3 regions of the Pseudarthrobacter sp. WHRI 8279 genome follow, and region 1 is predicted to be linked to each of the others. Evidence: predicted binding sites of a transcription regulator. Region 1 holds the regulator's gene; each other region holds the start of a gene.
The links. The regulator LexA, encoded in region 1, represses DNA repair genes until DNA is damaged. The targets are predictions, from matches to a motif close to TCGAACANNTGTTCGA.
Positions count from the first base shown of each region.

Region 1 (7,890 bases):
TGCTGTCCGGAGGCCCACGGTGTCAACCCGCCTGCCACGCCATGGCGCACCCACCGCAATGCCGATGGTCATGACGGCCGCGGCGGCGCCGGCGGCTGCGTACCCCTGGTTAAGGGTGAGGACGATGTGCAGCGTCAGCAGCACCCCGGCGGCGGAGTGGGGAATGCGGGCAACCATGCCCACCAGCAACAGCCGGCGGATTGGCCGGACGGCGAGCAACTCCCGGTAGAGAGCGAAATTCACGGAGCGATCCTTAGGTCTGCCGCAGCAGCCGGGGATCACCCCGCTGGCTGCCGGCTAGTGGTCTGCGCGCCTCAACTTGACGTCGATCGAGTCGACGCGCTCCCCAAACAATACATTCCGGGACCACTGGGCCTGGAGTCCGGACACGAGCTCCTGCACCCCCGCGGCATCCAGCCCGTCCTCAAGGTAGAGCACCACCTGCAGTTCAGGCCCGGCACCGCCGCCGGCAGCCACCGTTCCATCGGCGGCACGGGCGGCCACTCCCCTGCCGGGCACCAGTTCCATGTTCCGGACGGCGGGAAAGCCGGCGGCGGCCCTCCCCATTTCTTCAGCGAGTTCCTGGTCCTTATAGGAAGGCGTCCACTGCTGCTGCTGGGCCAGCGCCCACACGGCCGGCCGCCGGACCACGAAGGTGAAGTCAGAGCCTGGGTCAAGAACCAGCAGCTCTGCACCTTCGGAGACGGCTGAGAGGGCGGCGCGGGCGGCGTACACGGCAACGGGCCTGGCGTCCGGATGCCAGGCGGACAGGGCCGCTGCGGAGGTAAAGACGGGCATCGCCGTCCTGCCATCCGGGGCCTTGAGCGTTACCAGCGCCATGTCGGCCTGTTTATCTGCCTGCAGGCCGTCCTGGCCTTCCGCTTCTTCCGCTAGCTGGGCAACAATCGGGATAAACACGCGTGCGGTGGCGAGCGAGGCAACGACGCCCGCCTCGTCCCCGCTTCCCTCCCGGAGTGCCGCGATGGCGGCGGCGTAGGCGCTGCTGGCCGTCCCGTCGTCGTTCTCGAAATTGTGGATCCTGGCGTCGTCGCCGGCCAGGCTCCGCCCCGCCCAGGGCTGCCCTGCGGAGTCCGTGGCGCCGCCGGCGCCCGCCAGTGCCGCAGCGATATGCCCCGGCAGCTGCCGGGGCGTAGCGCCTGATTCGTTGCCCATGACGGCGTGCGCCCTTAGCGGCGGCCGGCCACGTCGAGGGCTTCGGGCAGCGTGAAGGCGCCGGCATAGAGGGCCTTGCCCACGATCGCCCCTTCAACGCCCAGCGGCACCAGGGAACGCAGGACCTTGAGGTCGTCGAGGCTGGAGATGCCTCCGGAGGCAACAACGGGCTTGCCCGTTTTCTCCACCATCTGGCGAAGGAGTTCCACGTTGGGCCCCTGCAGGGTGCCATCCTTTGTCACGTCCGTGACCACGTACCGGCTGCAGCCTGCTTCCTCGAGGCGGCCCAGGACCTCCCAGAGGTCTCCGCCTTCCTTTGTCCAGCCGCGGCCGGCCAGGGTGGTTCCGCGGACGTCGAGTCCGACGGCGATCTTGTCACCAAACCGCTCGATGGCCCGGCGGGTCCATTCGGGGTTTTCCAGCGCAGCGGTTCCCAGGTTTACGCGGGCAACGCCGAGATCCAGGGCCGCTTCAAGGGTTTCGTCGTCGCGGAGCCCGCCGGACAGTTCCACCTTGATGTCCAGCCGGCCCACCACCTCGCGCAGCAGTTCCGCGTTTGAGCCGCGGCCGAAGGCTGCATCCAGGTCCACCAGGTGGACCCACTCAGCTCCCTGCTGCTGCCAGTTCAGTGCCGCTTCAAGCGGCGTTCCGTAACTGGTCTCACTGCCTGCCTCGCCCTGCACCAGCCGGACGGCCTGGCCGTTGACGACGTCGACGGCGGGCAGCAGTTCGAGAACGGGCAGGTCGGTTGCAGTGCTCATGTTGAATCCTCAGGATGGGGGCAGGATGGCCTGCCGCGGTCAGTTGCCCGGCAGCGTCAGCAGGTAGGCGGCGAGCAGCGACATGCCCGCAAGAACGTAAAACGATATCTGGGTCCACAGCGGCTTGTGCTGCTGCCTGAAGGACAGGGCGCCGCCGACGAGTACGCCGGCGAGCCCCATCAGGAGAACGGACCACATCTAGGCGGAGCCTTCTTCCGGCGAGGACCCATCACCGGGAGCCTGGCTGCCGGCGGAGGGCCTGCGCAGGGCATCCACCCAGTTGTGCAGCAGGCGCGCGCCCGCGTCACCGGATTTCTCGGGGTGGAACTGGGTGGCGCAGAGCGGGCCATTTTCGACTGCAGCGATAAACGGCGCGCCGTGTTCGGACCATGTGACCAGGGGCGCGGCCATCCGCGGCTGAATGACGTCGAAGTTCCATTCCTGGACCCCGTAGGAGTGCACGAAGTAGAAGCGTTCGTTTTCGACGCCGGCGAACAGCTTCGACCCCTCGGGCACCTTGACGGTGTTCCAGCCCATGTGCGGAACCACGTCCGCCGGCAGGAGTTCCACCTTGCCGGGCCATTCACCCATGCCTTCAGCCTCGGTGCCATGCTCCACTCCGGCTTCAAAAAGGACCTGGAGGCCTACGCAGATGCCCAGGACCGGCCGGCCGCCGGCCACCCGCCTGCCGATGAGGCGGATGCCGTCCACGGCTTTGAGCTCACGCATCACTGTTTCGAAGGCCCCGACTCCGGGAACCACCAGGCCGTCGGCGTTCAGGACGTCCTCGGGCTTGGAGCTCAGGATGACTTCCGCCCCGGCCCGTTCCAGTGCCCGCACGGCGGACCGGACATTTCCGGAGCCGTAATCCAGGACGGTGACGGTGGGCTTGCCCTCGGGCGAGGGCAGCTTGTGGGAAGCGGAGGGATCGACGATGGCACCGTCCCGAAGGACCTGGCCGCTCACAGCGCACCCTTGGTGGAGGGAATCCCCTCAACACGGGGATCAGGTTCCACGGCAGCACGGAGCGCCCGCGCGAACGCCTTGAACTGGGCCTCTACGATGTGGTGCGGATCGCGGCCCGCGATGACGTTCATGTGCAGGCAGATACCCGCGTGCAGCGTGATGGCCTCGAAGACGTGCCGGGTCAGGGATCCCGTGAAGTGGCCGCCGATGAGGTGGTATTCCTGGCCGGCGGGCTCGCCCCCGTGCACCAGGTAGGGACGTCCGGAAACGTCAACGACGGCGTGCGCAAGGGCCTCGTCCAGGGGAACGGTGGCCTCGCCAAACCGGCGGATGCCGGCCTTGTTTCCCAGCGCGGTGCGCAGCACCTCCCCGAAGGTGATGGCTACGTCCTCCACGGTGTGGTGGACATCGATGTGGATGTCACCTGTGGCTTTGACGGTCATGTCGATCAGCGAGTGCTTGCAGAGCGCCGTGAGCATGTGGTCGTAGAAAGGTACCGACGTGTCGATGTCCGAGGTGCCGGTGCCGTCCAGGTTGATTTCCACGAGCACGGACGACTCACTGGTGGCACGTTCCATGCGCGCAGTGCGGGCCGCAGCCACGTTCGATCCGGTGGTACTCATGCTTTGGGTCCTTTTGGGCAGATGGGGTGGTTCAGGGCGTCCAGCGCCGCTGCTTCCAGTCTAGGCGGGAAGCGTGGCCTGGCTTGCAAGGATGCTTTCCAGGGATGTGAGGAAGGCTGTGGTTTCGGTCTCAGTTCCGGCCGTGACCCGGAGGTGGCCGGGAATCCCCACGTCCCGGATCAGCACTCCGGCGTCCAGCAGCTCCTGCCAGACCTGGTGCGGGTTCTCCAGTCCGCCGAAAAAGACGTAATTGGAGTCCGACGCTGCGGGCTTGAGGCCCATCCGCGTCAGCTCCGACACGATGCGGTCCCGCTGCTTCTTGATGTCTTCCACATCCGCCATCAGTGCCTCGCGGTGCTGGAGGGCAGCCAGGGCAGTGGCCTGCGTGATGGCTGAGAGGTGGTACGGCAGCCGGACCAGGCGGAGGGCATCGGCAACTTCGGGTGCGGCAGCCATGTAGCCCAGTCGGGCTCCGGCCAGCGCGAATGCCTTGCTCATGGTCCTGGACACGATCAGCCGCTCCCGGCCGGGCAGCAACGTCAGTGCGCTGGGCGTCCCGTCGTGTGCGAACTCGTGGTATGCCTCATCGACAATGACGATGGTCTGGCTTGCTTCGCCTGCCTCGTACACGGCCTCCACGACATCCAGCCCCAGCCCGGTCCCCGTGGGGTTGTTGGGCGAACAGAGGAAGACGATGTTGGGCTGCAGTTCCTTGACCTGCCGCGCTGCCGATTCAGCGCTGAGGCCGTAGCCTTCGGCGCGCTCTCCGACGATGTATTCGGTGTCCGTTCCGCTGGCCAGCAGCGGATACATCGAGTACGTGGGGGGAAAGCCGAGCGCTGTGCGTCCGGGACCGCCGAATGCCTGGAGGATCTGCTGGAGTACCTCGTTTGAGCCGTTCGCAGCCCAGAGGTTGGTCTCATCGAGGCCGTGGCCCAGATATTCCGCCAGCGCTTTGCGCAGTTCCGTGAACTCCCGGTCCGGGTAGCGGTTCAGGCCCGCGGCGGCTTCGGTGACTGCCGCACTGATGGCCGCCCTTACGTCCGCCGGAACACCATGGGTGTTTTCGTTGACGTTCAGGAGGATGGGGACGTCCAGCTGGGGCGCACCGTAAGGGGTAAGCCCGCGGAGGTTGCTGCGGAGGGGAAGCCGGTTCAGGCGTTCTAGCTGGTCATTCACCTGAACAGTTTAGTGCCCGTGCCGGAGGGCGGAAAATGTGACGGGTTCCTGTTCGCCCTCGGCATGCGCCCCCGGCCCATTCCATGGAGCAGCCCCCGCTGGTCCGGACCCTGCTGCCGGCTATGGCAGCTCAGCCGGCGGGAACGAACAACTGCTGGCCGGGGAAGACTGCGCCTGCGGAGAGGTTGTTGAGCTGCACGATGTCGGCCACAACATCGCGTGCGTCGCGATCAGGCGCCACGGCGGCTGCGATCCCCCACAGCGACTGGCCGGGCTGGACCGTCACGGTGACCGCGGAGGTCGTCTGGAGCTCCGCGTCTGAGTCGGAGGCTTTTGCCGGGGAGTTGAAGAAGCCTGCCAGCGAGAGCAGCAGGGCGGCCAGAAGAACCAGGGGAATACCGATCAGCACGATGCGGCCGCGCCGGGTCAGCCGCAGGGGCGGAAGGGGGGCCGGCCGTTCCGGCTGCCGCTCTTCAGGCCGGGACAGAAGGTGCTGCACAGAGAGCAGCTGTGGACGTGAACCCCGCGAAACAGATGTAGCTGACATGAACTGAGCCCTCCTGGACCATACTGTGCTGCCCGGATGTTCTGCTCCGACGCCCCCTAGGGCTTTCCGGTGCCACTTTCGAATGGCCGGCGTTCGCAGTAGAACATATGTTCGAACTTTGCTTCTTCTGTTTTAGCACCTATCAACGAACATTGTCGAGACTCGCTAGAACAAATGTTTGAAAAAGCAGTGTGGCTGGCCTAGTTTTGAACGAAAGAACAACCACCCGGACAGTCGATCAGCAGGGTCTGACATTATGGGGCGGGATCGTCCAGGGCCTTGCCGTGGATAGGCCCGGCGGACACCGAAAGGCATTGGCGAATATGGCAGCAGCAGCCGCCGGGGGCAGGGCAACCGCGCAACCGAAGAGGACCGCCAAGGGCCTGACGCCACGGCAGAAAAAGATCCTGGAAACGATCCAGCGTTCCGTCAATGTGAACGGCTACCCCCCGTCCATGCGGGAAATCGGAGATACCGTGGGCCTGGCCAGCCTTTCCAGCGTCACCCACCAGCTGTCCCAGCTGGAAAAACTGGGCTATCTGCGCCGTGACCCGAAGCGTCCGCGCGCCATGGAGGTCCTGATGCCCCTGACTTTGGACGGCGGTGCGGCCAAACCCGCCAGCCAGCCATCAGCAGTGCCCCCCAGCGGTGGCGCCACTGTCACGGAGCTGCCCACTGCCCTTGACACTGCGATGGTTCCACTTGTTGGCCGCATCGCAGCCGGTGGTCCCATCCTGGCCGACCAGCAGGTGGAGGACGTTATGCCGCTCCCCCGGCAGCTGGTGGGCCAGGGCGAACTGTTTATGCTCCGGGTGGCCGGGGATTCCATGGTGGACGCGGCCATCTGTGATGGCGACTGGGTTGTGGTGCGCCGCCAGGCGGATGCAGCCAACGGCGAGATCGTCGCTGCCCTCCTCGACGATGAGGCCACCGTCAAGACATTCCGGCAGCGTGACGGCCACACCTGGCTGCTCCCCCAGAACACCCAGTACGAGCCAATCCTCGGAGACCACGCCACCATCATGGGCAAGGTCGTTTCAGTGCTCCGCTCCCTGTAGCCAGGTTCCCCCCGCCCCGGGGGCACAGCAGGCTCCGGCAGTGTTGGGCCCTGCCGGGCCAAACACTCAGCTCGGCCAAACACTGCCCCGCCCAGGCGTCAGGCGTTCTCGCCGGCCAGCCTCTCCAGGGCCGCGATTGCCGTCTTCCGGTCCGTTGTGGACCAGAACGGCGGCAGCGCTTCCCGGAGGAACCCTGCGTAGCGCTCGGTGGCAAGCCGTGAGTCAAGCACAGCCACCACTCCCTTGTCCCCTGTGGAGCGGATCAACCGGCCTGCGCCCTGGGCGAGCCGGATGGCGGCATGGGTGGCCGAAACCGACATGAAGCCGTTGCCGCCAGCCTGTGCCACGGCCCGGGAGCGCGCCGTCATGAGGGGATCGTCCGGCCGCGGAAAGGGAATCCGGTCTATCACCACAAGGCGGCAGGACCCGCCAGGGACATCCACGCCCTGCCACAGGGACATGGTTCCGAACAGGCAGGTATCGGGCTCGTCGGCGAACTGCTTCACCAGGGCGGTCATGGTGGAATCGCCCTGGCAGAGGACCGTCATGTCCAGCTTGGGGCGGAGGGCTTCGGCGGCTTCCTCTGCGGCGCGCCGGGAGGAAAACAGGCACAGTGCGCCGCCGCCGGAAGCGCGGATGAGCGCCTCGAGTTCGTCAAGTGCTTCCGGGGATGCGCCCCTTCCGGGCTTCGGCAGGTGCCCGGCAACGTAGAGGATGCCCTGCTTGGGGTAGTCAAAGGGCGACCCCACGTCCACGCCTTTCCAGCGGGGGGCACCCTCGCCCACGAGTCCCAGCCCGCCGGCGGCAGGCTCAAACGCTGAACCAATGGCCAGCGTGGCAGAAGTAAGTACAACGGTGTGCCCGGAGAACAGGCCTTCCCGCAGCCGCCCGGCCACGGACAGCGGCGCAATGTTGATCAAAGCCGGCGCCGTCTCATCCGGCTGGGAAAATTCCTGCGCGGGATCAAAGGCGCTGGCGCGGGAAAACCACACCACTTCGCGGTTCTCCCGGGCAGCGAGGAGCCGTTCGCAAAGTTCCAGGATGAGCATCAGGCGGGACCGCGCAAGCTGCCTCCCGCCGTCGGGCGTGGCATTGCCGTCCCCCTTCGAATCCGAGAGGGCGGCGCGGCAGGCATCACGCAGCTGGTCCACGCAGTCCAGCTGTTCTTCATTCAGCCCGTTGGGCAGCAGTCCGTTCGGCACTGCGGCGAGGGCAAGTTCCAGGTTGGCGGCCGCGGCGTTGAGCGCGTCAACGGTGATGGCGGTGTGCTTGCGGGCTCCGGCGGCAGCCGCATGGACCATGGCCACGGACAGCTGTCCGGAGACCGCCCCCGTGACCCGGTCCTGGAGTTCGTGCGCCTCGTCCACCACCACGACGTCGTACTCGGGCAGGACCGCCAGCCCCTCAAAGGCGCTGACGGCGAGCATCGCGTGGTTCGTGACCACGACGTCCGCCTCCGCAGCGTCCTGCCGGGCAAGTTCACTGAAGCACTCTGCTGCCATGGGGCACTTTTGGGCGCCGAGGCACTCCATGGAGGTCACGGACACCTGGCGCCAGGCGCGGTCCGTAACGCCCGGCAGCAG
Region 1 covers NZ_CP168162.1:664,683-672,572, reverse strand. Annotated here, with positions in the region: gene ABRP28_RS03025 (MFS transporter) at 1-243, opposite strand, end outside; gene ABRP28_RS03020 (SseB family protein) at 298-1,173, opposite strand; gene priA (bifunctional 1-(5-phosphoribosyl)-5-((5-phosphoribosylamino)methylideneamino)imidazole-4-carboxamide isomerase/phosphoribosylanthranilate isomerase PriA) at 1,188-1,934, opposite strand; gene ABRP28_RS03010 (hypothetical protein) at 1,974-2,132, opposite strand; gene hisH (imidazole glycerol phosphate synthase subunit HisH) at 2,133-2,900, opposite strand; gene hisB (imidazoleglycerol-phosphate dehydratase HisB) at 2,897-3,523, opposite strand; gene ABRP28_RS02995 (histidinol-phosphate transaminase) at 3,584-4,702, opposite strand; gene ABRP28_RS02990 (LysM peptidoglycan-binding domain-containing protein) at 4,833-5,249, opposite strand; gene lexA (transcriptional repressor LexA) at 5,573-6,307, shown strand; gene ABRP28_RS02980 (ATP-dependent DNA helicase) at 6,406-7,890, opposite strand, start outside.

Region 2 (7,890 bases), 1.8 Mb from region 1:
ACGGGCTTGACGTGGTGCAGGTGCCTGCGCCTGGTGAGGATCTGGTTGAGGACTTCCGCTACGCCGAAGAACCCGATGATGACCGGAATGAACGGTATGCCGCCGTTCAGTTCCAGGACATTCAGGGTGAAGCGCGCGTCACCGGTGATGGGATCACGGCCCACGGTGGCCAGCAGCAGACCGAAGGCTCCGGCGGCAAGGCCCTTGAGGATTCGTCCCGAGGAAACACCCACCATCATCGTCAGGCCGAAAACCACCAGCGCGAACATTTCCGGCGGCCCGAACTGCCGGGCGAACTCCGAAAGGGGTACCGCGGCAACCGCCAGGATGAGGATGCCAAAAAGCATGCCGAAGGCCGAGCCGAAGGCGGACGTTGTCAGGGCCAGCCCCGCTTGTCCTTTCAGGGCAAGCGGGTAGCCGTCAAAGGTTGTGGAGATGGAGGCAGGAGTGCCCGGGGTGTTGATGAGGATGGCCGGCACCCGGTCCCCGAACTGGGCCGCCACATAGATGGTCAGCAGGACGGCGAGGCCCTGGATAGGTTCCAGCGTCAGTGTGAACCCGCTGGCCAGGGCCACGGCCATGGTGGCGGTCACACCCGGGAATGCACCCACGAGCATGCCCACCAGGATGCCCAGGCCGATGTACAGGAGGGTATCGACCTGGAGGACGGTCACGATGCCGTCCGTAACGGGTGAGGCAGCGATCTGGATCATAGGTTCACCCGCAATGCGACGACGAAAAGGAAATGGAGGAGGGCCGTAACGATGGCCGGGAACACGATCAGTGGCCTCCAGCCCCGGCCGCCGTACAGAGCCGTCAGCGCGACGCACGTTGCGAACGTAATCAACCAGAACTGGAGGACGTTCCACAGCAGGAGGTAGCCCACCAGGATTACCGCCGTCAGCAGCATCCTGCCGATGCCCCACCCGCTGAGCGGATCAGGGAGGTTGGCCCGGCTGACCCCGCGCAGCACGTTGATCACCACCTGCAGGACGCCGAAAACGATAAGACTCCATGCGAGCATGGTGGGCCAGAAGGGAGGCCCGAGTTCCACCCGGACCCCTGAACGGATGCCCTGGGCGAGCACCAGGACCAGGATGCCGAGGCCTATGGTGACCGCAGCTGGAACCAGTTCCCTGAGCCGGTGCGCGCGGTCCGTAACCAGCACCTCGGACGCCGGGTGGATATGGGCTTCGGCGTGGTCCTGCTCAGGGTCTGTTGGGTTGAGGCCTGCCGGCGGCCCTGTTGCTGTGTGATCGTTCATTGCGGTTCCTCAGTAGGGGCCGGCCAGCGGAAGGCTGGCCGGCCCGTCTGCCTCGAAGTGTGTGCCTGGCGCTACTTGCCCTGCGCGAGCTTGATCCACGGTCCGTAGCGGTCGGCTTCCTCGTCAAGGAACGCCTTCATCTCCTCCGCGTCCTTGAAAGTGGGTACAAGGTTGGAACCTTCGATGACCTTCTTGTACTCCGGGTCCTCAACAGCCTTGCCCATGGCGTCGGAGAGCTTGCTGACAACTTCCTCGGGTGTACCGGCCGGAGCCATGATCCCCACCCATGAAGCATTCTGCAGGTCAATCCCTTCTTCCTTGGCGGTGGGGACGTCCGGGTTCTTTGGATCCCGTTCCTCCGTCAGCATGGCCAGGTAGCGGAGCTTGCCTGCGTCCACCTGGTTCTTCTGCGTGCCGATCGCATCGATCGAGAAGTCGACGTCACCGGCCGCCGCAGCGGCAACGGCCGGGGCGGAGCCGTCAAACGGTACAGATGTGAGCTCGATTCCGGCAAGTTCCTGGAAGCCCTGGGCGGGGGAATCCCAGACCGAGCCAACACCCGGGCTGGAGTAGGTGACCTTTCCGGGATTGGCCTTGGCGTCCGCGACGAGGTCCTTGAGCGACTGATAGGGGCTGTCCACCGGGACAGCGATGGCACCGGGTCCGGCCAGGCCCTGGCCAATCGGCGCGTAGTTGGACGGGTCAATGTCGTAATCCTGGAACTGCAGGGTGGCTACCTCTACGCCCATCATCGAAAGGTTGTAGCCGTCCGGCTTTTGGTCCTTCAGCCAGTTGTAGGCCACCGACCCGTTGGCCCCCGGCTTGTTTTCGACGATGACCTCGACGCCCAGCTCTTTTTCCAGCAGCGGTGCAATGGTACGGGCCGTCAGGTCCCCCGAGCCGCCTGCGGCCCAAGGAACGGTCAGCCGGATGTCCTGCGCGGGGAAGTCGGCTTCGGAACTGCTGTTGCTGCCCGAGGCGCAACCAGTCAGCGCAAGCAACCCCGCCGTGCCCACTGCGAGTGATTTTAGAAGGGTTTTCACTACGGTTTTCTCCTTTGATACCCGTAATCCGACAAGGCTGCCGGCTATCATCTCCGACAGTGCACCTCATCTGGGATTTTGTACGCATCACGAACATGTGTGCATAAAACGTACAGTAGTTGTAATCTAGTTCACATCGAGGCCCGGAACAAGGCCGCGGCCGAAATTGTGACCAAGCAATCCGACCCATGGACGCTTCGCACTGGCGGGGCCGGAAGGTGGACAGAATGAGTACTCCGGCGGAGTCATACCTGGTGGGGTTGATCGGCGAAGGAACCACGCACTCCCTGACCCCTGCCCTCCACGAGCGGGAAGCCGACCATCACGGACTGCGGTACATCTACCGGACCGTGGACCTGACTGTCCTGGCACGTCCGGCCGGAGACGTGGGGGCCCTGCTCTCGGCCGGACGCGACCTCGGCTTCAATGCCTTCAACATCACCGTTCCCGCCAAACAGGTTGTCCTTGGGTACCTTGACGATCTCTCGGATGATGCGGCGCGGCTGGGGGCCGTCAACACCGTCCTTATCCGTGATGGCAAGTTCATCGGCCACAACACCGATTACTCCGGATTTGGCTCCGCCCTTGAGGAAGGCCTTCCAGGCGCGTCCCTTGGACGTGTTGTGCAGCTGGGCGCTGGCGGCGCCGGCGCCGCTACGGCCTACGCGCTCCTGGCAGCAGGAGCTGAGCACCTGTGCGTCCTGGACCTTGATCCCGCCCGTTCCCGGGAGCGGGCCGAGGCCCTGGCGCGGCACTTCCCGGACAGGAACATCGAATGGCGGCCGATGAGTGAGGTGGCCGATGTGATGTCCGACGCCGACGGGCTGGTGCATGCCACCCCTGTGGGGATGCACGCCCATCCGGGCATGCCCCTGGACGGGGACCTGCTCCAATCCCGGCACTGGGTGGCCGATATTGTCTACCGCCCGATCGAAACTGGGCTGCTCAAGGCAGCCGCTGCCAAAGGGTGCCGCGTGCTGGACGGCGGCCACATGGCCGTGGGCCAGGCAGTGGACGCCTTCCGCCTCATCACGGGCGTGGAACCGGACCGCTCACGCATGAGGGAGCATTTCCTGTCCATGCTCCGGCGGGGGGCCTAAGCATCAACAGTATGCGCCCCCTGGACCGGCTAACCCCGTGCGCTGAGGTCGGCGGAGATGAGTTTCGCCGTCGCAATGATCTCCTGTGCCACCGAAGCCAGGAAGGCGTCCGGGTCCGGCTTGGCAGCGACGGACTGGGCCTGCAGGGACACGTTGACAGCGGCAACCACCTTGGAGCGGTCGTACACAGGGGCGGCCACGGACATCAGGCCAAGCTCCAGCTCCTGGTCCAGCAGGCACCAGCCCTGCGCCCGGACTGTCTCCAGGACTGACAGAAGGTCCTTGACGGTGCCCAGGGCGCGCGGGGTCAGCGGTTTGATCTCGGCGGCGGCCAGATAGGACTTCAGGTCCGCCGGCGGCAGTCCCGCGAGCAGGACGCGGCCCATCGACGTGGCGTACGCCGGGAAGCGGGTGCCCACGGTGATGCCCACATTCATGATCCGGCGGGTGGTCACCCGGGCGATGTAGGCGATGTCAGTCCCGTCGAGCACTGCGGCAGAAGTGGATTCCCCCAGCTTCAGGGACAGTTCCTCAAGGTGCGGCTGCGCCATCTGCGGCAGCGACAGCCCGGACAGGTACGCGTAGCCCAGCTGGAGCACCTTGGCCGTGAGCGCGAATGTTTTACCGTCGGTCCGCACGTAGCCCAGTTCCACTAGGGTATGCAGGAACCGCCGGGCAGTGGCGCGCGTCAGCCCGGTGCGGGCTGCCACCTCCGTCAGGGTCATCACCGGGTGGTCCGTATCGAAGGAACGGATCACGGCGAGCCCGCGGGCCAGGGACTGGACATACTGGTCGCTGGCCTGCGGGGCCCCCGCTGATGCTGCGTCGGTCATGGTTACCAATCCTAGGGCCGGTTCAGGCCGCGGCAGCCGCCTTCAGCGGGACGGGAACCAGTTCCTGGAGCTCTTCAAGGGTGCAGCCGAAGGTTTCGCGGACGGTGATGCCGCCGGGTCCGGTGAGGAAGACGGCTTTGTCGGTGTAGACGCGGGTAACGCAGCCGACGCCGGTGAGCGGGTAGGTGCAGGACTCCACGATCTTGGAGGCACCCTCGCGGGTGAGGAGGGTCATCATGACGAAGACGTCCTTGGCGCCGGTGGCCAGGTCCATGGCGCCTCCGACGGCGGGAATCGCCCCGGGTGCCCCGGTGTGCCAGTTGGCGAGGTCACCGGTGACTGATACCTGGAATGCGCCGAGCACGCAGATGTCCAGGTGCCCGCCGCGCATCATCGCGAAGGAGTCGGCGTGGTGGAAGTACGAGGCGCCGGGGAGTTCGGTGACGGGGATCTTGCCGGCGTTGATGAGGTCCTCGTCGATCTCATCACCCTTGGCTTCCGGGCCCATGCCCAGCATCCCGTTCTCCGTGTGAAGCGTGATGCCCTGTTCCGCGGTGAGGTAGTTGGACACGAGGGTGGGCTGGCCGATGCCAAGGTTCACGAACGATCCTGGGGCGATGTCCCTGGCCACCAGGCGGGCGAGGTCGTCCCGGCTCAGCGGGGCCTCGGAGGTTCTGATGCTCGATTCCATAACGCCCATGTCAGGCCACCTTCTCGCTCGAGCCAGCATCCGCGGGGACGCGGACCACAGTATTGACGTAGATCCCGGGAGTGACCACGTTTTCCGGGTCCAGCGCCCCGGTGGGAACGATCTCGGAGACCTGGACGATGGTGTGCTTTGCGGCCGCGGCCATGATCGGACCGAAGTTCCGGGCAGTCTTGCGGTACACCAGGTTGCCCTTGCCGTCGGCCTTGAGTGCCTTGATGAGGGCGACGTCGGCATGGATGGGGGTTTCAAACACCTGGCCGCGGCCGTCGATGATCCGGGTTTCCTTGCCTTCGGCCAGCATGGTCCCGTACCCGGTGGGCGTGAAGAATCCGCCGATCCCCGCGCCGGCGGCCCGGATGCGCTCGGCCAGGTTGCCCTGCGGCACCAGTTCCAGCTCGATCTGCCCTGCCTTGTACCTGGCGTCAAAGTGCCAGGAATCGGACTGGCGCGGGAAGGAACAGATCATCTTCCTCACCCGGCCTTCCTTGATCAGCAGCGCCAGGCCCTGGTCTCCCTGGCCCGCGTTGTTGTTCACCACCGTCAGGTCCGTGGCGCCGCAGTCCAGCAGCGCATCGATCAGCTCGAACGGCTGCCCGGCGTTGCCGAACCCGCCGATCATCACGGTGGAACCGTCCTTGATTCCGGAGACGGCCTCCTGGACCGACTCTACAAAGTTCAGCATTGCCTTAGGCCTTTCCTGTGTTGGTGCCTGCGGAGGCGGTGACGTTTTCAAGCACCACGGCCAGGCCCTGCCCGACGCCGATGCAGATCGCGGCAACGCCCCAGCGTTCACCGGAGGCCTGGAGGGACCGGGCGAGGGTGCCGAGGATGCGGGTGCCGGAGGCACCGAGCGGGTGGCCCATGGCGATGGCCCCGCCGTGACGGTTCACAATGGAGGGGTCGATGCCCCAGGCGTTGATGCACGCCAGGGACTGCGCGGCGAACGCTTCGTTAAGTTCGACGGCGCCTACCTGGTCCCAGCCGATGCCCGCCTTCGCGAGGGCTTTGTTTGCCGCCTCCACCGGGGCGTACCCGAAAAACTGGGGATCGTTCGCGTGCGCCCCGCGCCCGGCGATGCGGGCCAGTGGGTCCAGGCCCAGCAGCCCGGCGGCAGCCTCGGATCCGATCCAGGCCGCGGAGGCGCCGTCAGACAGCGGGGATGCGTTGCCCGCCGTGACGGTGCCGCCTGCTTCGGCGCCCTCGGGCTCGTTACGGAACACGGTCTTCAAGGCGGCGAGCTTCTCGGCGGTGGAGCCGGGACGGATGCCCTCGTCCCGGACCAGGTCGGTGCCGGGCACCGGTGCCACCAGGTTGTCGTAGAACCCCTCGTCCCACGCCGCGGCGGACAGGTTGTGGGAGGCAGCGGCGAACTCGTCCTGCTGCTCGCGGGTGACTCCGTATTTCTCGCGGAGCCGTTCGGTGGCCTCGCCCAGGGAGATCGTCCATTCCTTCGGCATGGCCTTGTTCACCAGGCGCCAGCCCAGGGTGGTGGAAGCCAGGGTCATGTCCCCGGCCGGGTAGGGCTTCTCCGTTTTCGGCAGCACCCAGGGCGCGCGGGACATCGACTCCGCCCCGCCCACCAGCATCAGCTCGGCGTCACCGGCGTTGATCTGCCGCGAGGCGATAATCGCGGCATCAAGGGACGAGCCGCAGAGCCGGTTGACCGTGGTCCCCGGAATCGAGACCGGAAGCCCGGCCAGCAGCGTCCCCATCCGGGCGATGTTCCGGTTCTCCTCGCCCGCACCGTTGGCGTTGCCGAAAACAACCTCATCGATCCGCTCCGGATCCAGCCCCGGCGCCCGCTTCACGGACTCCCTGATCACGTGCGCGGCAAGGTCATCCGGACGGACCCCGGCGAGGCCGGAACCGAATTTACCGAACGGGGTGCGCACGGCGTCGTACACAAAAGCCTGGTTCATGGGGTTGCATCCATTTCTCGAAAAACCTGCTGGGCGGTCTTGAAGGCGGTGTTGGCGGAGGGCACTCCGCAGTAGATTGCGGTTTGCAGCAGGATCTCCTTGATCTCGTCCCTGCTGAGGCCGTTGGTGAGGGCGGCCCGGATGTGCATGGCCAGCTCCTCCCAGTGCCCGTGCGCCACCATGGCGGTGATGGTGACGGCGGAGCGCATCTGGCGCGTAAGGCCGGGCCGGGTCCAGATCCCGCCCCATGCGATCCGCGTGATCATGTCCTGGAAGTCGTCGGTGAATTCGTCCTTGGTGGTGTTGGCCCGGTCCACGTGGGCGTCACCCAGGACCTCGCGCCGGACCTTCATTCCGCCGTCGTAAATGTCCTGGCTGGTGGCGGCCGGCTGGACGACGCCGTTGCGTTCGGGGTTCTTCCCCTCGCTGCCGCTCACTTGGCTGCTCCCCGCGATTCGGCCCAGGTGATGAGGCTGCGCATCAGCTCGGCCACGTGGGCGGGGGCTTCGGCGGGGGCAAGGTGCGCCACGCCTTCTAGGGTGACAGCGGTGGCGGTTCCGCCGCCGGCCGTGATCCCGGCCGCCACGTCTTCAGCGAACGACGGCGGCGCCACCCCGTCCAGCGCCCCGGCGATGACCTGGGTTGGCACCCGGATGCTGCCCAGGTCCTCCCGGACGTCGAAGGCCGCCAGCGCTTCACAGCAGAAGGCGTAGCTGAACCGGTCGGCGTCGCGCAGGGCATGCAGGAGCCTGCTGCTGAGCTCGGGCTCGCGTTCCATGAAACCAGGGGCAAACCAGCGTTCCGCGGAGCCCTGGATCATCACCGGGGTACCCTGGCTGCGGACCGTTTCCGCCCGTTCCAGCCACCCTTCGGGCGTGCCCAGCTTGGCGCCGCTGCACTGCACGGACAGGCTCTTGAGGCGCTCCCCGTGCTTGATGCCCAGCTGCAGGCCGGTGGCACCGCCCAGGGAAACGCCGGCGTAATGGAAGGCCTCCCCGGGGGCGATGGAATCCACGAGCTCC
Region 2 covers NZ_CP168162.1:3,227,721-3,235,610, forward strand. Annotated here, with positions in the region: gene ABRP28_RS14880 (tripartite tricarboxylate transporter permease) at 1-713, opposite strand, end outside; gene ABRP28_RS14885 (tripartite tricarboxylate transporter TctB family protein) at 710-1,264, opposite strand; gene ABRP28_RS14890 (tripartite tricarboxylate transporter substrate binding protein) at 1,336-2,307, opposite strand; gene ABRP28_RS14895 (shikimate dehydrogenase) at 2,535-3,407, shown strand; gene ABRP28_RS14900 (IclR family transcriptional regulator C-terminal domain-containing protein) at 3,437-4,240, opposite strand; gene ABRP28_RS14905 (3-oxoacid CoA-transferase subunit B) at 4,263-4,940, opposite strand; gene ABRP28_RS14910 (3-oxoacid CoA-transferase subunit A) at 4,942-5,631, opposite strand; gene ABRP28_RS14915 (thiolase family protein) at 5,636-6,868, opposite strand; gene pcaC (4-carboxymuconolactone decarboxylase) at 6,865-7,305, opposite strand; gene ABRP28_RS14925 (alpha/beta fold hydrolase) at 7,302-7,890, opposite strand, start outside.
Region 2: the regulator LexA is predicted to act here: its motif matches at 2,397-2,412, upstream of ABRP28_RS14895 (shikimate dehydrogenase).

Region 3 (7,890 bases), 830 kb from region 1:
TCGTATCCCCGGACTGGCCCACGCAACCCAGGAGGGCCTCGGTGATGCCGGTGACCGAGTGGATGGACAGCAGGTCCGGAACCACCGGACCCACGGCAGCAAAGGGGCTGATGCCCAGGTGCTTCCGTGCGTCCTTGATGATTGATTCCGCGAGGCTTCGCAGTCCGGGTTCGGCCGCGGCAGACTGCAGGCCGGGAATTATGACGGCGGTGTCGCCCTTGAACTGGCCCACCACGGCGGACGCTTTGTAGGCGGCGGCGTGGATGGACGCCAGGTTGGCGAGTTCGCCGTGCTTCAGTGCGGCGTCATCGGCCTGCGCTTCGGACTCCGACATGCCAACCAGGATCAGGGCAGCCGGGCGCTCCGCCGGGAGCTTTTCACTGTGTGCGCTGGCTGCGGCCTCCTCGGGGCCGGAAAGGATCCGCGCCACGCGGTCTTCCCGCATGTGCACGGACTGCTGGTTGCGGTACCGGATCAGCTCGGCGGACGTACGTGCCGCAGAACCCTTCAACACATGGTCGACGTCCGGCCCGAACCCCGCACCCGTCTCCTGGAGCCAGATGTAGCCCATGATGCGGTCGCCGGCAAAAAGCGTGATGGCCACGCGTTCGCGCAGCCCGTCCTGCGGCCGGGCCGGAACCCGGACGGGCAGGCGGGTGCCATGAAGTTCGCGGTAAGCGCCAAGGTCCTTGAGCAGCAGCTCGTATTTGCGGGGGCCGCGGCGCGCCAGGATGGAGGCCTTGCGGAGTTCGTCAATGTCGTTGGAGACGGTGGAATAGGCCAGCACCTTGTTGGCCGCGTCCTCGATGACGACGTGGCTGGAGGTGAGCCGCGCCGTCGTTTGGGCGATGGCGAAAAGGTCCTCTTCCAGCAGCGTGAGCACTTCACGCTGGTAGCTCGGCGGCTGGATCCTGTCCTTTGCAATGGAGAGCAGCCGGTCCCAGTCCGCGCCGGGGTCCACCAGCAGCAGGCCCGTACCGGCATCGCGCAGGAGTTCCTCGGCCTCGGACAGCTCCCCGCGGCTTCCCTTCACGGCCACCACCGGGGGCGGGCTCTTCTTCAGGAGCCGGCGCAGCGCCGGCAATGCGGACCGGCCGCGGAGGCCGATCAGCAGGACGAAGGCGGCTGCGGCGTCGGGCGCTTCATCGTCGGCGTCCACGATCAGGAACCGTTCAATGGCGGGGCTGGCCGATGCCGGCCGCAGGACCAGGGTGGCGAAACCCAGGGGGAGATCCGCAAGGATATCGTCCACCGTCACCGCAGCCATGAGTGTCCTTTTGCATCGATCGCACCGGACGGCTCTGTCCGGTCAACTCATGGTATCCAGCAGGAATTGGCGGAAATATGGAAGCCGACCCAAAACTTACGCGGCTTTTTCAGCCCGCCGCCCAAGTCACCGGATGCGCACCGCAGCCGTGGAACGCCAACACACCTGGGTTGGGTCCAGCCCTGCAGTCCCCGGGCACTTTGGCGCGGACACGCCGGGAAAATAGCGGCCGTCGTCGTGCGCCGTGCCCAAAGTGCCCCCGGACGGCGGGCACTAAGACAGCAGAAAGCCGGGCCCGCAGCCATTCGACGACGGCGGGCAGCGGCCCGGTGATGACCGTCGGGTCCGCAGCACCCCAGTCGCCCAACGCCAGGGAAGTGCCCGTGACTTTTATGAGGGGTCCGGCGTCGGTGCCGCGGGTGTTGGATGGGGTGAACTGGTCAGTCGGCCGATGTGCCCGTTTGGCTGTAGAAGCGACCGAACCGCTGGAGGTACAGGAACATTCCCAGGAAAGCGATGACCCCCAAGAGTGGCCCGGCCCAAATGGCAACCGGCGTGCCCCGGACAAGCAGTGCCCCGGCTCCGAGAATGCTTCCTGCCACACCAACACCGGGGCTGGCCGTGGCAAGCGTGCCTTGGATCTTCCGGCCGACTTGGCGGTACCGGTAACTGTGGAGGACGACGAAGAGGATGAAGGCTCCGCCCATGAGGAGGGGCCAGGGCCAATCTGCCATTGCTGCAACGCTCAGTGTCAGCCCATACGTGCCGGCCAAGGCCAGCCAGTAGTTCCTTGCGGTCGTGTTGGTACTCATCGGCATCCCCCTGCGACGTCTATGCGGTAAAACATACCTGCCCCCGCTGCGGAGTCCACCGGCGCTGGTGGGCACGTGAACGGCAGCGCCCGTGGCCAGTGCATCCCGTTGAGCGCAAAGCAAAAGGCCCTGCCTTCCTCAGTTCTCAGGAAAGCAGGGCCTCGCTACGTGGCGGTGACGGTGGGATTTGAACCCACGTTGGCTTTTACACCAAACAACATTTCGAGTGTTGCACCTTCGGCCGCTCGGACACGTCACCAACCTCAATAGGGTACCGGAGCAAGGCGCGCATCCCCAAAACGGGATTGGTGGAAGGGGCTCCCGCTGGCCACCCGTGAGGGCCTGAAAAGATTTTCAAAATTCTTTTTAGCAGGGGTCCACTGAGCCCCTTAAATGTCAGACCCTGCCATGAGGATGGATTCATGGAAGGTAATTCGGCGGTGGTGGAGGCTGAGGCGGCGGTTGACGCTTCGGTGGCTGCTTTTGCGGCGGTGCTCGCGGGCGGCGGTACTGCTGTTTCCGGCACGGCTGTTTCCGGCACGGCTGTTTCCGGTCGTGGCGCCGCAGAGCCTGATGCCGGCGCTGGCGGGGCTGGTGATGGCGCCGCTGATGATCCGTTGCAGCGGGTTGCTGATGGGGCGTTGGATGTTCTTGCCGGGGTGGCCCGGTCCGAGGCGAAGCTGGCGGCGTTGAAGGCGCAGGCGGTTCAGGTGCTCGCTGCCGCCACGGGCCTGTTGAACGGTCTGCCGTCCTCGCCGCATGAGGCCGCGGCACAGGAGCGGAGCCTGGTGGCCGAGGCCGGGTGTGCGCTGGTGATCGGTGACCGGGCCGCGGGTGCCTTGTTGGCCGAGTCCCACGCCCTGACCACGTCCCTGCCCCGGACACTCGTAGCGTTGCAGGGCGGCTCGATTTCCTGGGCGCATGCCCGGGGGATGGCAGAGGAGGCTGCCACCCTTGACCCGGCCGGCGCCGCGGCCCTGGAGGCCCACTTCCTGGACCCGGACACACCCAGACCGCCCGGAGCGGCAACGATCGGGGAGATGCCGGCGTACCGGTTCAGGGCCAAGGCCAGGACCTGGCGCGAACGCCACCACCCGGAATCGATCGAGAAGCGCCACGCCAAGGGTGTGGCGGACCGGCGGGTGGAGTGCAGGCCGGACCAGGACGGCATGGCCTGGCTTTCGGCCTACCTCCCCGCCCACCAGGCGATGGCGGGCTGGAACCGGCTCAACGCCCTCGCCCGGGCCGCACAAGGACCCGACGAGCCCCGCACCCTCACCCAGATCCGGGCAGACGACTTCGCCGAAGCCATCCTCACCAGCGGCACCAGCCGCGGTAATGGAGACAGCTCCCGCCTTCATACAGGCAACAGCGAATGGGTGAGTACAGGCAACGGCGACGGGTTGGGTACCAACGACGGGGCGGGTGCCGGGATGGATCCCGCCGGGCTGTCGTCGGCGGTCCGGGCGCAGGTGCTCGTCATGGTCCCGGTAGTCGCCCTGATGGGCCTGACCGACGAGCCGGCCGTGCTGGACGGCTTCGGGCCGATCCCGCCGTCGATGGCGAGGGACCTGGTTGCGAACGGTGCTGATTCGTTCCACCGGGTCCTTGTCGACCCTAGGGATGGTGCGCCGCTGGAGATCGGGCGGACCAGCTACCGGGTTACCAAGGCGATGCGGAACTGGCTGCGGCTGCGGGACGGCAAATGCCCCTTCCCCGGCTGCAGCAACAACTCCCTGGATAACGAGGCAGACCACCTTCTGGCCTGGCAGCACGGCGGGACCACCGGGATCAGCAACCTCGGACAGCCCTGCCCGAAACACCACAAACTCCGCCACACCACCGGCTGGACACCAACACCAGCCACCAAAACCGAACCACCCGGCTGGACCTCACCCACCGGCCGGAACTACAAAAGCGAACACCAGGACTGGGAACCACCCCAATGGCCCGAATCTGCCATGCCGCCCATGCCGGCGCGGCTGGAACCGGGGGAGCATCACAACGGGCAAGTCCCCGGCATGCTGCCCTACCCGCCCATGCCCGGCGCGTGTGCCTGCCCTGCCGGAGACCTCCCATACCCGGAACCTCCACCGGAGGAACCTGAAGATGACGGCCTCATAGACCTGGACGACATACCCGTGGACGACCCCCTCTGGGACGACTTCTACGCCCTGCCGCCCGTCCTGCCCCAATACCCTCTGAACTGGGACCCCATGAATGACTGGGACCCGATAACGGACCGCAATCCGGCACTTACCTGAATTCCTTGCTGACAAAGCGCCGCACAAGGCAGCTTGTGATCCAGCGATGCCACGGTGGGGGCAGCCAGGCGGGTCAATAGCCCAGTGTCGGGGAGACGGCCCAAGACACACCGGTTGGGGAGGCGGTCCAAGCACAGCCCCAAAGCCCAGGAACCCGAACAAGGCAACGGCCAACTTTTGCGGTCCACGCCGGGCGGGCTAGATTCATCAGCAAGATGACTAATCAAACCAGTCCCACGCACGCAACCGCCTACTGGACGACGGCCAAGGAACACGGCGAACTCCGTACCGAGGACCTTTCCGCCCCCGGCCCAGGCGAAGCCCTGGTGCGCACCCTCTATTCCGGCATCAGCAAAGGCACCGAGATGGTGGTCCATGCCGGCGCCGTCCCGCCCCGGGTAGCCGACGAGATGCGGGCACCCCACCAGGAAGGCGAATTCCCGGGGCCGGTGAAGTTCGGCTACCTGTCCGTGGGCGTAGTCGAGGACGGTCCGGAGGGATGGCCGGGGCAGCGCGTGTTCTGCCTCAACCCCCACCAGGACCGCTACGTCGCGTCCATCAGTTCACTCACGAAAATTCCCGACGACGTCCCGTCCCGCCGGGCAGTGCTGACCGGAACCGTGGAAACCGCGGTCAATGCGCTGTGGGAGGCTGGCCCGAGGCTCGGTGACCGGGTTGCGGTTGTGGGCGCAGGCCTCGTGGGCGGCATGGTGGCCACCCTGCTCCGGACCTTTCCGCTGGAACGCCTGCAGCTTGTGGACCTGGACCCGGGCCGGAAGCAACTGGCGGACACCCTTGGAATAGACTTCGCCCACCCGGATGAAGCCCTCGCCGACTGCGACATCGTGTTCCACTGCTCCGCCTCCCAGGAAGGCTTGGAGCGCAGCCTGCAGCTTGCGGGCGACGAAGGGGACGTCATCGAAATGTCCTGGTACGCGAACCGCCAGGTAACCGTGCCGCTGGGTGAGGACTTCCACGCCCGGCGCCTGTCCATCAGGGCAAGCCAGGTGGGAGTGGTGGCACGAGCGCGCCGGCACCGCAGGACCAACGCGGACCGCCTGAACCTCGCAGTATCGCTGCTCAAGGATCCGGTATTCGATGCCTTCCTGACGGGTACTTCCCCGTTCGCTGAGCTGCCTGGCGTTGTGCAGGACCTGGCCCACGGCAACCTCGAAGCTCTATGCCACGTCATTGAGTACCCGGGCAACGAAGATTCCCAGCACCCTAACCGAGAAAACCAGAGGTAGTCCATGTTCAGCCTGACCGTACGGCGCCACTTCATGATCGCCCACAGCCTCCCGCGCGAGGCCTTCGGGCCCGCCCAGGCCCTGCATGGGGCAACCTTCGTCGCCGAGGTGTCCTTCCGCCGTCGGACGCTCAACGAGGACGCGATCGTCCTGGACATCGGTGCTGGGGGCACCATGATCGAGGAGGTGCTGGCAGGCCTGAACTACCGGAACCTGGACGAGCACCCGGATTTCGCCGGGAAGCTCAGCACCACGGAGGCGCTTGCGGAATACATCGCGCAGTCTGTTGCTGAAAAGCTGAAGGATGATCCCGACGGCGGCCAGCTCACCGGGATCGACGTCACCTTACGCGAAAACCCGGACGCCTGGGCCACCTACACGCTGGACCTTTCAGCCGCCTGATCCCATGGACAGCATCCGGCTGCTGGTTCCCGGCAACATCCACCATCATTCCGGTGGGAACATCTACAACGCCCGGCTGGTGCAGGGGCTGAAAACGCTGGGAGCCGCCGTCGACGTGCTCCCCGTCGACGGCTCCTGGCCCTATGCCGGTGCCCACGCCCGACGCAGGCTGGGCAGCCTCCTGGGGGCGTGGGACCAGGCAGGTGAAGCGGAACCAGAAGACGCAGTAACCCTTGTGGACGGGCTCATCGCCATGGGCGCGCCGGATGAAATGGAATTCGCGGCCAAGGCCGGACGCAAAACATGGGTGTTGGTACATATGCCCGCCCCGGCACATCACGAGCGTGAAGCACGGTCCCTCCGGGCTGCAACCGGGGTCGTGTGCACCAGCACTTGGGCCCGCAAAGTTCTGGAAGAACGTCACGGACTTCATGGACTGGAGGTCGCCCTTCCCGGGACGGACCCGGCGCCGTTGGCCCTCGGATCCACTCCGCCCCACCTGCTTACGGTGGCCGCGCTGCTGCCCAACAAGGACCAGCTGCTGACGGTGTCCGCCCTGGCAATGCTTCAGGACCTTGACTGGACCGCATCATTTGTCGGATCAGACAAGGCAGACGGGGATTACGCGCAAGGAGTTCGGGCGGCAGTGAACATGCACGGGCTGCACGGACGGATTCTGTTCACCGGCGAGCTGACTGGCGAGGCACTGGAGAACGAATGGCGTCGGGCGGACCTCAGCCTCCTGGTGTCCCGTGCCGAGGCTTTCGGCATGGTGGTCACCGAATCACTGGCGCACGGGATTCCCGTGGTGGTGCGCGACGGGACCGGTGCCGTTGAGGCCTTGCGCCTGGGAACAGCGGGGGAGGACGACGACGGCGGCACGCATCCGGGAGCGAAGGTTGCCTTTCCGTCGGATGATGATCCTGCGAACCCCGCCCAGCTCGCCCAGGCCCTGCGGCGCTGGCTGGAAGACCCCGGAACCAGGGATGCCTGGCGGGCCCGGGCGCTGGATGCGCGGAGCAGGCTGCCGGGCTGGGACCAGCCAGCGGCCTGCGTGCTGGCCGCCATTAGGAAGGCTCACTAACTGCCCACCCCGCTGACTGCCCAGCCCGCTGAATCAGAGCCGCGAGCGGTGCCCTGCGAAGAACTCACGCAGCAGGGCGGCGGACTCGGCTTCGCGCACGCCCGGATACACCTCAACCCAGTGGTTCAGGCGCCTCTCGCGGAGCACATCGAAAACAGACCCCGCAGCCCCTGCTTTCTCGTCCCAGGCACCAAAGACCACCCGGGGGATTCGTGCCAATACAATCGCTCCGGCGCACATGGCGCAGGGTTCAAGGGTGACCACCAGCGTGCAGTCGGCGAGCCGCCAGCCGTCTCCGCTGCCGCCGTCGAGCATGGAAAGCTTGCGCAGCCGTTCCGCCGCCTCACGGATGGCCACTACCTCGGCGTGGGCGGTCGGGTCTCCAAGCTCTTCCCGCTGGTTCCGCCCGGAACCCAGCACGGCGCCGTCGGGCCCGATGACCACGGCCCCGATGGGTACGTCCTCCGTGTCGAGGGCGCGACGGGCCTCGGCGAGGGCAAGGCCCATCCACGCGTGGTGTTTCTTATCTGCGGAGACCATGGCTCAATGATAGTTTCGAAGGATACCCAGAGCCCGTGACGCACATCCGCCGGGAGGCACAGTGAGCACAGTCCGAGACCGCGTGGACAAGTGGATCAAGCCGTACGCCGCCTTGTGGCTGACCATGATCATCGGCGGAACGCTGGTGATCGCCCTGGCACTCCTGGGAGCCGAGGTCTACTCGGACGTCGTAGACGAGGAAGGCCTGGCGAGCCTTGATATTCCTGCACTGGAATATTCGCAGTCGTTGCGGAACCCGGAGGTGGACGCCTTC
Region 3 covers NZ_CP168162.1:4,176,072-4,183,961, forward strand. Annotated here, with positions in the region: gene ABRP28_RS19205 (helix-turn-helix domain-containing protein) at 1-1,267, opposite strand, end outside; gene ABRP28_RS19210 (hypothetical protein) at 1,708-2,079, opposite strand; tRNA gene ABRP28_RS19215 (tRNA-Ser) at 2,249-2,338, opposite strand; gene ABRP28_RS19220 (DUF222 domain-containing protein) at 2,502-4,343, shown strand; gene ABRP28_RS19225 (dehydrogenase) at 4,559-5,590, shown strand; gene ABRP28_RS19230 (6-carboxytetrahydropterin synthase) at 5,594-5,992, shown strand; gene ABRP28_RS19235 (glycosyltransferase family 4 protein) at 5,997-7,076, shown strand; gene ABRP28_RS19240 (nucleoside deaminase) at 7,110-7,616, opposite strand; gene ABRP28_RS19245 (phosphatase PAP2 family protein) at 7,678-7,890, shown strand, end outside.
Region 3: the regulator LexA is predicted to act here: its motif matches at 2,422-2,437, upstream of ABRP28_RS19220 (DUF222 domain-containing protein).